DNA from 3 places in the Promicromonospora sp. Populi genome. Region 3 is predicted to be linked to each of the others. Evidence: riboswitches for the same ligand, from Rfam matches in the RefSeq annotation. Region 3 holds a riboswitch; each other region holds the start of a gene.
What was found. A riboswitch is a leader RNA that binds a small molecule or an ion and turns the genes downstream of it on or off. The one in region 3 is predicted to bind thiamine pyrophosphate.

Region 1: it holds a riboswitch for thiamine pyrophosphate, as region 3 does, so the genes downstream of both, AB1046_RS15905 (MTH1187 family thiamine-binding protein) here and AB1046_RS15360 (thiamine ABC transporter substrate binding subunit) in region 3, are expected to answer to the same signal.
Region 2: it holds a riboswitch for thiamine pyrophosphate, as region 3 does, so the genes downstream of both, thiC (phosphomethylpyrimidine synthase ThiC) here and AB1046_RS15360 (thiamine ABC transporter substrate binding subunit) in region 3, are expected to answer to the same signal.

What each region holds. Positions count from the first base shown of each region.
Region 1 covers NZ_CP163528.1:3,498,983-3,502,246, forward strand. Annotated here, with positions in the region: gene AB1046_RS15895 (ABC transporter substrate-binding protein) at 1-661, opposite strand, end outside; gene AB1046_RS15900 (ABC transporter permease) at 658-1,449, opposite strand; gene AB1046_RS15905 (MTH1187 family thiamine-binding protein) at 1,446-1,739, opposite strand; TPP riboswitch at 1,830-1,951, opposite strand; gene AB1046_RS15910 (Gfo/Idh/MocA family protein) at 2,066-3,049, opposite strand; gene AB1046_RS15915 (immune inhibitor A domain-containing protein) at 3,172-3,264, opposite strand, start outside.
Region 2 covers NZ_CP163528.1:4,340,234-4,343,497, reverse strand. Annotated here, with positions in the region: gene AB1046_RS19660 (LacI family DNA-binding transcriptional regulator) at 1-228, shown strand, start outside; gene thiC (phosphomethylpyrimidine synthase ThiC) at 309-2,075, opposite strand; TPP riboswitch at 2,070-2,174, opposite strand; gene AB1046_RS19650 (C39 family peptidase) at 2,347-3,264, shown strand, end outside.
Region 3 covers NZ_CP163528.1:3,382,856-3,386,119, reverse strand. Annotated here, with positions in the region: gene AB1046_RS15385 (sulfite exporter TauE/SafE family protein) at 1-129, shown strand, start outside; gene AB1046_RS15380 (molybdenum cofactor biosynthesis protein B) at 126-623, shown strand; gene AB1046_RS15375 (MoaD/ThiS family protein) at 677-916, opposite strand; gene moaC (cyclic pyranopterin monophosphate synthase MoaC) at 913-1,383, opposite strand; gene AB1046_RS15365 (DUF4235 domain-containing protein) at 1,456-1,737, opposite strand; TPP riboswitch at 1,777-1,881, shown strand; gene AB1046_RS15360 (thiamine ABC transporter substrate binding subunit) at 1,877-2,968, shown strand; gene AB1046_RS15355 (ABC transporter permease) at 2,977-3,264, shown strand, end outside.

The DNA of each region.
Region 1 (3,264 bases), 120 kb from region 3:
CGACCTCGCCCAGCCGGATCGTGTCCCAGGCGTCGAACACCCAGGCGGTGTCGAACTGGTCCTCGGTCAAGCCGATGCGGAAGTCGTCGCTGACCAGCGGCGTGAACTCGACCTGCGCGGGGTCGCCGCCGTCGCACTCGACAAGCTTGCTGATCAGGGCCTTCTCGAGGTCGGACTCGTAGGAGCCGTACCGCTTGCCCTCGAGGTCACGGGGGCGGGTGATGCCGTCGTCGGACAGGCTGATCAAGGACGACGTGTTGTGCTCGATCACGGTGGCCACGGAGACGACGTCGGCCCCAGCGGCCCGCGCCGGGACCAGGCCCTCCGCGACGGAGTACGCAAAGTCGGCCTGCCCGGCCGCGACGAGCTGCAGCCCGGACGTCTCGCCGGGCTCGACGATATTGACGTCGAAGCCCTCGTCCGCGAACCAGCCCTCGGCCTGGGCGAGGTAGAGGCCGGAGTGGTTGGTGTTGGGCGTCCAGTCGAGCACGACGGTGACCTCGCGCAGACCGGCGTCGGACGCCGCATCACCGCCCTGGCCTCCCGAGCCGGTGCCGCACCCGGTGAGGGCCACTGGCACAACCGCAGCGAGCGCCGTCGTGCGCACAAGGAGGGACCGCGTACGGAAGTCCCGTGCACCGAGGGACTGGGAGTGCTTCATGATTTTCCTCTCTGCCACGGCGTCGCGACACGCGTGAGCGCTGCGACGAGGGCGAAGAACAGGCCGGACAGGAGGGCGATCAGGACGACGCCCACAAAGATCTGGTCCACGGCGTACGCCTTGCGGGACCGCTGGACGAACACACCGAGCCCGGACTGCCCGGCGAGGTACTCAGCCACCACTGCCGCGCCCACGGCGTAGGTCGCGGCGACCCGCAGCCCCGCGAGCGCGCCCGGGATCGACGCCGGCAGCCGGACCAGCAGGAACTGGTCCAGGCGTGTGCCGCCCAGGCCGGCGACCATGTCGGAGTGCTCGGCGTCGACGGCGCGCATGGCGCCCACCGCCGAGACGAGCACGGGAAAGAAGACGGTGAGCGCCACGAGGACCACCTTGGGCAGCAGGCCGAAGCCCGCCCACAGGATCATCAGCGGCGCGAGCACCACCACCGGCACCGTCTGCGTGAGCACAACCAGGGGGTAGACGGCGTCGCCGGTCACTCGCGAGGCCGTGACCAGGATGCTCAGCACCAGGCCCGCCACCGTGCCGAGGGCGAGCCCGGCCACGGCTTCGGTGAGCGTCGTGACCACGTGCGGGCCGAGCAGGGGCGCCACCTCGACGGCGGTGCGCGCCACCTGCGACGGCGCGGGCAGCACGAACTCGGGCACGTCCGCGAGGCGCACCCACCCCTCCCAGACCGTGAGCAGCACGACGACGGTGACGAGCGGGGGGACTACGCGCCCGGCCCGCCGCCACCGAAGGCCCCGAGCGCCCTGGGCGCCCTGGCTCACGCCCGGAACTTGGTGATGAGGTCCGCGATGGTGGGACCGGCGTCGGCGGCGGCCTCGCTGACCTTGATGTTGGACTGGACGCCGTCCGCGCCCGCGCCGAGCGTCGCCTCGTGGACGGCGCGCAGCAGCGCCCACACCTCGTCGGGGCTGCCCTGGACGAACGTCCCCATGGCGCCCACCTCGTAGGTGAGGCCGGAGGCCTGGATGACGGCGATTGCGGCGTCCACGTACGCGTACTTCGCGTCGGGTGTACCGCTGGGACGGGGAGAGACCTGGATCTCGGCGAGCATGTGCGACCTCCACGGGCAGGCCAGAGGTCGCCGGTTCCGACGGGGGGGCGCGCGACCACGTCCCCGCCGGGGACGGCCTCGACCGAACGCCCGTGCCGTCAGGCACGTCCTTCCGCTGGCATTACCCAGTTCAAGTGATCGGGTCGACGGCGTCGGCACAAGGCCCAGGCCATCCTCTCAGCCCGGCTACCCGAGCTCCCCGCGTTGGCGGAGGTACGGTACCTCTTCGCACGGCAGGTTCGGAAGCCTGCTCACCTTCGAGCCCTAGGTTTCTTCGCCTTGAGGCGTCTCAGAGCGGAGAAACTTAGGGCTCGAAAGGGTGGGGGTCATTCACCCGGGTACTTGAGGTCTATCTGGGTGCGGATGGTGTCCAGCGTCGTCATGATCGCTATCGTCTCCGCGCGCGGGAGCAGGGGGCTGTCCAGCTCGCCCGCCGCGACCAGGCGCTCCGCCTCGGCGGCCTGGAACTGCATGCCCCGGCTCGGTACAGCGCCGTCGAAGGTCTCGATCTCAGCGCCTTCGGAGTTGTACACGTGCACGAGCGTCGGGCTGTACCAGACGGCGTCGATCTCGATGCGGCCCTCGGTTCCGAGGATCGTCGCGCGGTTGGGTCCCTTGGTGTCCGACGCCGAGATCGTCGTGGCGACCCGTGCGCCGTCGTACCCGAAGATCGTGGCGATGGTGGCGTCCGCGCCGGTCTCCTTGAAGGTCGCGTGCGACTGGATCGTGAGCGGCTCGCCGAACAGGTCCCAGGCGAACGAGACCGGGTAGATGCCCAGGTCGAGCAACGAGCCGCCGCCCAGGGCCAAGTTATTGATGCGGTGCTCCGGGTCGTCGGGCAGGTCCTGCGTGTGGTCCACCATCAGGGTCCGCACCTCGCCGATCGCACCGGACGCGATGATCTCCCGGACGCGCGCCATGTGCGGCAGGAACCGGGTCCACATCGCTTCGAGCGCGACGAGCCCTCGGGCCTCGGCGAGGTCCATGACCTCGCGCGCCTCGGCGGCGTTCAGCGTGAAGGGCTTCTCGATCAGCACGTGCTTGCCAGCCTCCAGCGCGAGCTTCGCAGCCTCGGCGTGCATCGGGTGCGGCGTGGCGATGTAGACGATGTCGACCTCGGGGTCGTTCACGAGGTTCTCGTAGGAGCCGTGCGCCGTCGGGATGCCGAGGCGGTCGGCGAACTCCCGTGCCTTCTCCAGGGACCGGGACCCCACCGCCTGCACGGTGAAGCCGTTGTCGTTGAGGTCCGAAACGAAGGCTGCGGCGATGCCGCCGGCCGCGAGGATGCCCCAGCGCAGGTGTGTCGTCATGCCTTCGAGCGTAGTGCTGCATCTCGCCAGGGTTGAACCAGGGGGTCAGACACTGCTGGGGGCATGGACCTTGAGTCCATGCCCCCAGCAGACCTACGTACTTCGGATGTCAGCTGACCAGGTCAGCTGACGGGTCCGTTGACCTGGATGGTCATGTGCCCGTTGCGGGTGTCCTGCGACACCACCTTGATGGTGGTGCCGGTGCCGCCGACCTT
Region 2 (3,264 bases), 960 kb from region 3:
GGCCTGCGCGTGCCGGAGGACGTCTCAGTGGCCGGGTTCGACGGCCTCGACCTGCCGTGGCTCTCCCCCGACGTGCTCACCAGCGTGCACCAGCCGCTCGTCGAGAAGGGCCGGGCGCTCGGCCTGGCCGTCGTCGCGCTCCTGGCCGGCGAGGAGCCGGAATCAGTCCTCCTCCCGGTAACCCTGGTAGAGGGCACAACAACAGGCCCGGTCCCGGACCTGGACTGACCGATTGGTTGTGGGCGCGATCGTTGCTGCCGATTGCCCGTTTTAGGCGCAACGATCACGCCCACAACCAAGTCGGTGGGTTACGGGCGGAGGGTGGGTTGCGGGAGGTAGACCTCGCCGCCTGACGCGCGGAACTCGGCCGACTTTTCGGCCATGCCTGCCGCGGCCGCCTCGGCTACGTCGCCCGCGAGCGCCTGTTGGGCCTTGGCGCCGCCGAACTCGTCGCGGATGTCCTGCGAGATGCGCATCGAGCAGAACTTGGGGCCGCACATCGAGCAGAAGTGCGCGGTCTTGGCGGCCTCGGCCGGGAGGGTCTCGTCGTGGTACTGCTCGGCGAGCTCCGGGTCGAGCGACAGGTTGAACTGGTCCCGCCAGCGGAACTCGAAGCGGGCCTTGGACAGGGCGTCGTCCCTTGTCCGGGCGCCTGGGTGGCCCTTGGCGACGTCGGCCGCGTGCGCGGCGATCTTGTAGGTGACGACGCCGGTACGCACGTCGTCCCGGTCAGGCAGGCCGAGGTGCTCCTTGGGCGTGACGTAGCAGAGCATCGCGGTGCCGTACCGGGCGATCTCGGTGGCGCCGATGGCGGAGGTGATGTGGTCGTACCCGGGCGCGATGTCGGTCACCAGCGGGCCGAGCGTGTAGAACGGGGCGCCGTCGCAGAGCTCCTGCTGCCGCTCCACGTTCTCGCGCACCAGGTGGAACGGGATGTGGCCCGGCCCCTCGACCATCACCTGGACGTCGTACTCCCACGCCCGCTTGGTCAGCTCGGCGAGCGTGTCGAGCTCGGCGAACTGGGCGGCATCGTTCGCGTCCGCGAGCGAACCCGGCCGCAGGCCGTCACCCAGGGAGAACGCGACGTCGTACGCGGCGAAGATCTCGCAGAGCTCGTCGAAGTGCGTGTACAGGAAGTTCTCCTGGTGGTGCGCCAGGCACCAGCCCGCGAGGATCGACCCGCCGCGGCTCACGATCCCCGTCACGCGGTCGGCGGTGAGCGGCACGTACCGCAGCAGCACGCCCGCGTGCACGGTCATGTAGTCGACGCCCTGCTCGCACTGCTCGATCACGGTGTCCCGGTAGACCTCCCAGGTCAGCGCGCTCGCGTCGCCGTTCACCTTCTCGAGGGCCTGGTAGATCGGCACGGTGCCGATGGGTACCGGCGAGTTGCGCAGCAGCCACTCGCGGGTGGTGTGGATGTCGTCCCCGGTGGAGAGGTCCATGACCGTGTCGGCGCCCCACTTCGTGGCCCACTCGAGCTTTTCCACCTCCTCCGCGATCGAGCTGTGGACGGCCGAGTTCCCGATGTTCGCGTTGATCTTCACCAGGAACGCCTTGCCGATGATCATCGGTTCCGACTCCGGGTGGTTCACGTTGTTCGGGATGATCGCCCGGCCTGCCGCGACCTCGCTGCGCACCAGCTCGACGTCGCAGTCCTCGCGCAGCGCGACGAACCGCATCTCCGGCGTGATGACGCCCTGGCGCGCGTAGTGCATCTGGGTGACGGTCCGGCCGGGGACGGCCCGGCGGGGTCGACGTCGTTCTCCCCGCCACTCCTGGGTCGCCGCGCCCCGGCGCAGGGCGCTGCGCCCGTCGTCGGCCAGGGCTCGACGGCGGCCGTCGTACTCCTCGGTATCTCCCCGTGCCACGACCCAGGGTTCGCGGGCCGGCGGGAGGCCGCGGACCGGGTCGGACCCGGGGCCTTGTGTGCGGTAGACCCGAACCGGCTCGTTCGGGGTGCCGTCGGGCGACGACGCCAACGTGATCTCGGTGACCGGCACCCGCAGGGCGACATCGTCGTGCTTGTTCTCGTGCTCGAAGGCGAGCGTGCGGGACTGGGTGTTCTCCATCATGAGACTCCTGCTTCCTACGCCGGTGTTAACCGGACAGGTTCAACGGTCCCGGGCCGTCAGCCCGATCTCAGCCCCTGCGTGGGGCACCCGTGGGATCGCCGCCGACGTTAGCACCACATACGACTTTCCTTCTGCGCTGTCCCCTCACCGTGATAGGCAGACCCCGACGGCTCGCTCACCCCAGCAGGGAGCCCGGGACATGGAGGCTGGAATGCCGGTACGGAACAAGCTGCGAACTAGGGCGTTCGCATTGGCTGCGACGGGAGCGCTCGTGGTCCAAGCAGGGATTGTTGCGGGTGCGGTGTCGGCGGCGGGGGCGCCTGAGGTGACCCCTGCGGCGTCGGACAACCAGATCACTCTGACCACCTGGGAAGGGCGCCGGGACCTGCTCAAGGGCGAACGCGACGAGCTCCGGTTCGACGTCTACGGCGGGCTCTTCCTGGCCCGCGGCGGCGACCTCGTTGACTACACCGACCCGTTCGGCGACGGCACGCCCGTCACCTACGAGACCGGGACTTGGACCTCACCCGTCGTCGAGGCCGGGTACCCGATCAAGCAGGCCGTTCCCTCCTGGAACGTTGATACCCCCACTGGCACCTGGGTCGAGGTGGAGTTCCGCGGCCGCAAGGCTGACGGGACCTGGACCAAGTGGTTCGTGATGGGCCGCTGGGCGTCGGGCGACGAGTTCGCGCCCGCCGACGGCAGCGTCGGCGACATCCACCGCACCTCCTTGAACGGCCAGGGCGACACCGACGCTGCCCTGTTCACCGACACGTTCGTCTCGAGGGCCGGCTTCGAGCCGGACGCGTACCAGACCCGGGCCAGGCTGTACCGGCCCGAGGGCGCCCGGACCTCGCCGCGCCTGTCCTCGGTGAGCACCATGATCAGCGAGATCCTGCCCGACGAGCACTACACGGGCACCAGCGACTTCACGCTCGGGCGAGAGGTCGAGCTCGACGTGCCGCGGTTCAGCCAGCTCATCCACATCGGCGAGTACCCCGAGTTCGGGGGCGGCGGCCAGGTGTGGTGCTCGCCGACGTCGTCCTCGATGGTCATCTACTCGTACGGGCGCGAGGTGCCGGCCGAGGAGCTGGAGGACATCGAGGCGCCGAACGGCGACCCGCAGGTCGACTACGCCGCGATAAAGACGTGGGACTACACGTACGAGGGCGCTGGCAACTGGCCGTTC
Region 3 (3,264 bases):
TGGGTCGCCTGGGCCGCCGCCGTCGCATGGTCGGTGCGCGCACACCGCCAGGCCAAGGCCGCCGAAGCCGCCGAGACTGCCAAGGTTGCTGTGAGCGAGGAGCCGGAGGCCGATAGCGTGTCGGCATGACGTCCGACCGAGTTGCGGTAATCACCGTCTCCGACCGTTGTGCACGGGGCGAGGCAGAAGACCAGTCAGGTCCGACGGCGGTGGGTCTGCTGCGCGAGGCGCACCACACCGACGTGGTCACCCACCTGGTGCCCGACGGCGTCGAGCAGGTCCGCGATGTGCTGCGGACCGCGCTCGGCGCCGGCGCCCGGCTGGTCCTCACCACCGGCGGGACGGGCATCACGCCGCGGGACCTCACTCCCGAGGGCACGCGGCTGGTGCTCGACTACGAGATCCCGGGGATTGCCGAGGCGATTCGTCAGCGCGGCACCGCCGCGGGGGTGCCGACCGCCGCGCTCTCCAGGGGGCTGGCGGGTGTGGCGCACGCCGGAGACGGGACGCGGGCGCTCGTGGTGAACCTGCCCGGCTCCTCCGGGGGCGTGCGGGACGGGGTTGACGTGGTCCTCGCGCTCTGGCCGCACGTGCTCGCCCAGCTCGACGGCGCCGACCACTGACCCACTAACGACCACTGCCCACCACCAAACACTGCCCCACCACCAAAGAGGGGTCAGCCTCCTGCGAAGGGGGGCAGCACGTCGACGGTGACGTTGTCCGGGACCTCCGCCTCGTCCGACGTCGACCGGGCGCCGGCGATCAGCAGGGCGCACTTCGGCAGCACGGCGTCCAGGCGCGGGTGAGCGGCGGTGAGCGCGCCACGGAGGGCGGCGACCGACATCGGGCCGCCGAGCTGTTCAGTGGCGCGGCCTGCGGCCTCGCGGGCGCCGGCGAAGTAGCGGACCGTGATCATTCCGCGCGTTCCCAGTCGCCCGACTTGCCGCCGGTCTTGCGCTCCAGCCGCACGTCGGCGAGCGAGACGGACTTGTCCAGGCCCTTCACCATGTCGATCACGGCCAGGCCGGCGACGGCCACGGCCGTGAGGGCCTCCATCTCGACACCCGTGCGGTCGGCGGTGCGGACCGTGGCGGTGATGGTGACGCCGTCGTCGGTCACCTCGAGGTCCACCGCCGCGCCGTGCACACCGATCACATGGGCCAGCGGCAGCAGCTCCGGCGTCCGCTTGGCCGCGGCGATGCCCGCGATGCGCGCCACTGCCAGCACGTCGCCCTTGGGCACGGCGCCGTCACGCAGTGCCTGCACGACGGCGGATGCGCACCGCACCGTGCCCGAAGCCGTGGCGGAGCGGATGGTCGGCTGCTTGGCGGTGACGTCGACCATGCGGGCCTGGCCGCGGTCATCAAGATGCGTGAAGCTCACGCGACCAGGGTGTCACGACCTACAGACCGGGGCCGCACTCGGTCGCACGGCATTCGGTCACACGGCGTCCGGTCACACGGCTGAACGACGCGCCGCGAACCGTACCGCCGCCTGGTGCGCGCCCTTCGCCGCCAGGCGCTTGGCGAACACCGCGGTCCCGGCCGCGACCGCCGCGAACACGGCGGCCTGCACCAGGTCCAGCTCCGGGTCGTCCGGCTTGTTGGGGGCGTCGTTACCCGTCACGCCCTTCCAGATCAGGCTGACCGCCTTCTGCGCGACCCAGCCGGCCGCGATCGTCAGCGCGAGGGTGCCCACCTTCTCGGCGAGTGTCTGTTCCGTCTCAATCTGAGCCACCTGCACACCGTAGCCCCCGGCGGGCGACTAGGCTCCCTTACGAAACGACAGGGGAGCGCCTGATGGCGCTGAGAGTGCGGAGAGCCGCAGACCCTTGAACCTGATCCGGGTAGCACCGGCGGAGGAAGTCGGAGGCACGATGTCGCGTCCTTCCGGTGCCCACAGGGGCACCATCCATCCCGGCACGGCCGCGAGCATGGTCGCCGGGGCACTCGCCGTGTCGCTGCTGGTCGCCGGTTGTTCCGGCGGCTCCGGCGCAGAAGGGACCGGCGGCGACCCGTCGGCGTCGGGCACCGTGACCCTGGTGACCCATGACTCCTGGGCGCTCGACGAGGAGCTCGTCGCCCAGTTCGAGGAGGAGTCCGGGTACACCCTGGAGGTCTCCGCCGCGGGTGACGCCGGCACCCTGGTGAACCAGCTTGTGCTGACCAGGGACGCCCCGCTCGGCGACGCGGTGTTCGGCATCGACAACACGTTCGCCTCCCGCGCGCTGGAGGCGGGGGTGCTCGACGAGTACACCCCTGCCGAGCTGCCGGACGGCGTCGAGCAGCTCGGTGGGGCGCTGACCCCGGTCGACCAGGGCGACGTCTGCATCAATGCCGACCAGGCCTGGTTCGCTCAGTCCGGCCTTGACGTGCCGGTGACCCTGGAGGACCTGGCGGACCCGCAGTACCGGGACCTGCTCGTGGTGGCCAACCCTGCGACGTCGTCGCCGGGACTTGCGTTCCTCCTGGCGACGATCGGAGCCTTCGGCGAGGACGGGTTCGAGGACTACTGGGCCTCGCTCGTGGACAACGGCGTCCAGGTCGCCGACTCCTGGGAGGACGCGTACTACGTGGACTTCTCGGGGGCGGGCGAGGGCGGCCAGCGTCCGCTCGCGCTGTCGTACGCGACGTCACCCGCGTTCACGGTGACTGAGGACGGCTCGGAGACGACCACGAGCGCCCTGCTGGAGACCTGCTTCCGGCAGGTCGAGTACGCGGGCGTGCTCGCGGGCAGCGACAACCCCGAGGGCGCCCAGGCGCTCGTGGACTTCCTGCTCACGCAGGACGTGCAGGCCGCGCTGCCGGAGTCGATGTACATGTATCCGGCCGACTCCTCGGTGGCGCTCCCCGACGACTGGCAGCGGTTCGCGCCCCAGGCCGACACGCCGTTCGAGGTGGACCCGGACCAGGTGAGCGAGCACCGCGACGAGTGGATCGAGCGATGGACCGAGACCGTGGTCGGTTGAGGGGCCGGTTGAGCGACAGCCGGCTGAGGCGCGGCCTGCGGCCCGCGCCGCTGTTCTGGGCCGTAGCGGTCGCCGTCCCCCTCGCCTTCCTCGCGATCTTCTTCGCGTGGCCGGTGGCCGCGCTCGTCGTCCGTGGGTTCGTGCCCGACGGCGCGCTCGACCTCACCGGCTTTACCGACGTGCTGTCCCGGCCGCGCACGTGGCGGCTCGTGGGGCTCACGCTGACCCAGGCGGCGCTGGGCACCGCCTTCTCGGTGCTGCTCGGCCTGCCGCTCGCCTACCTGCTGTACCGGCGG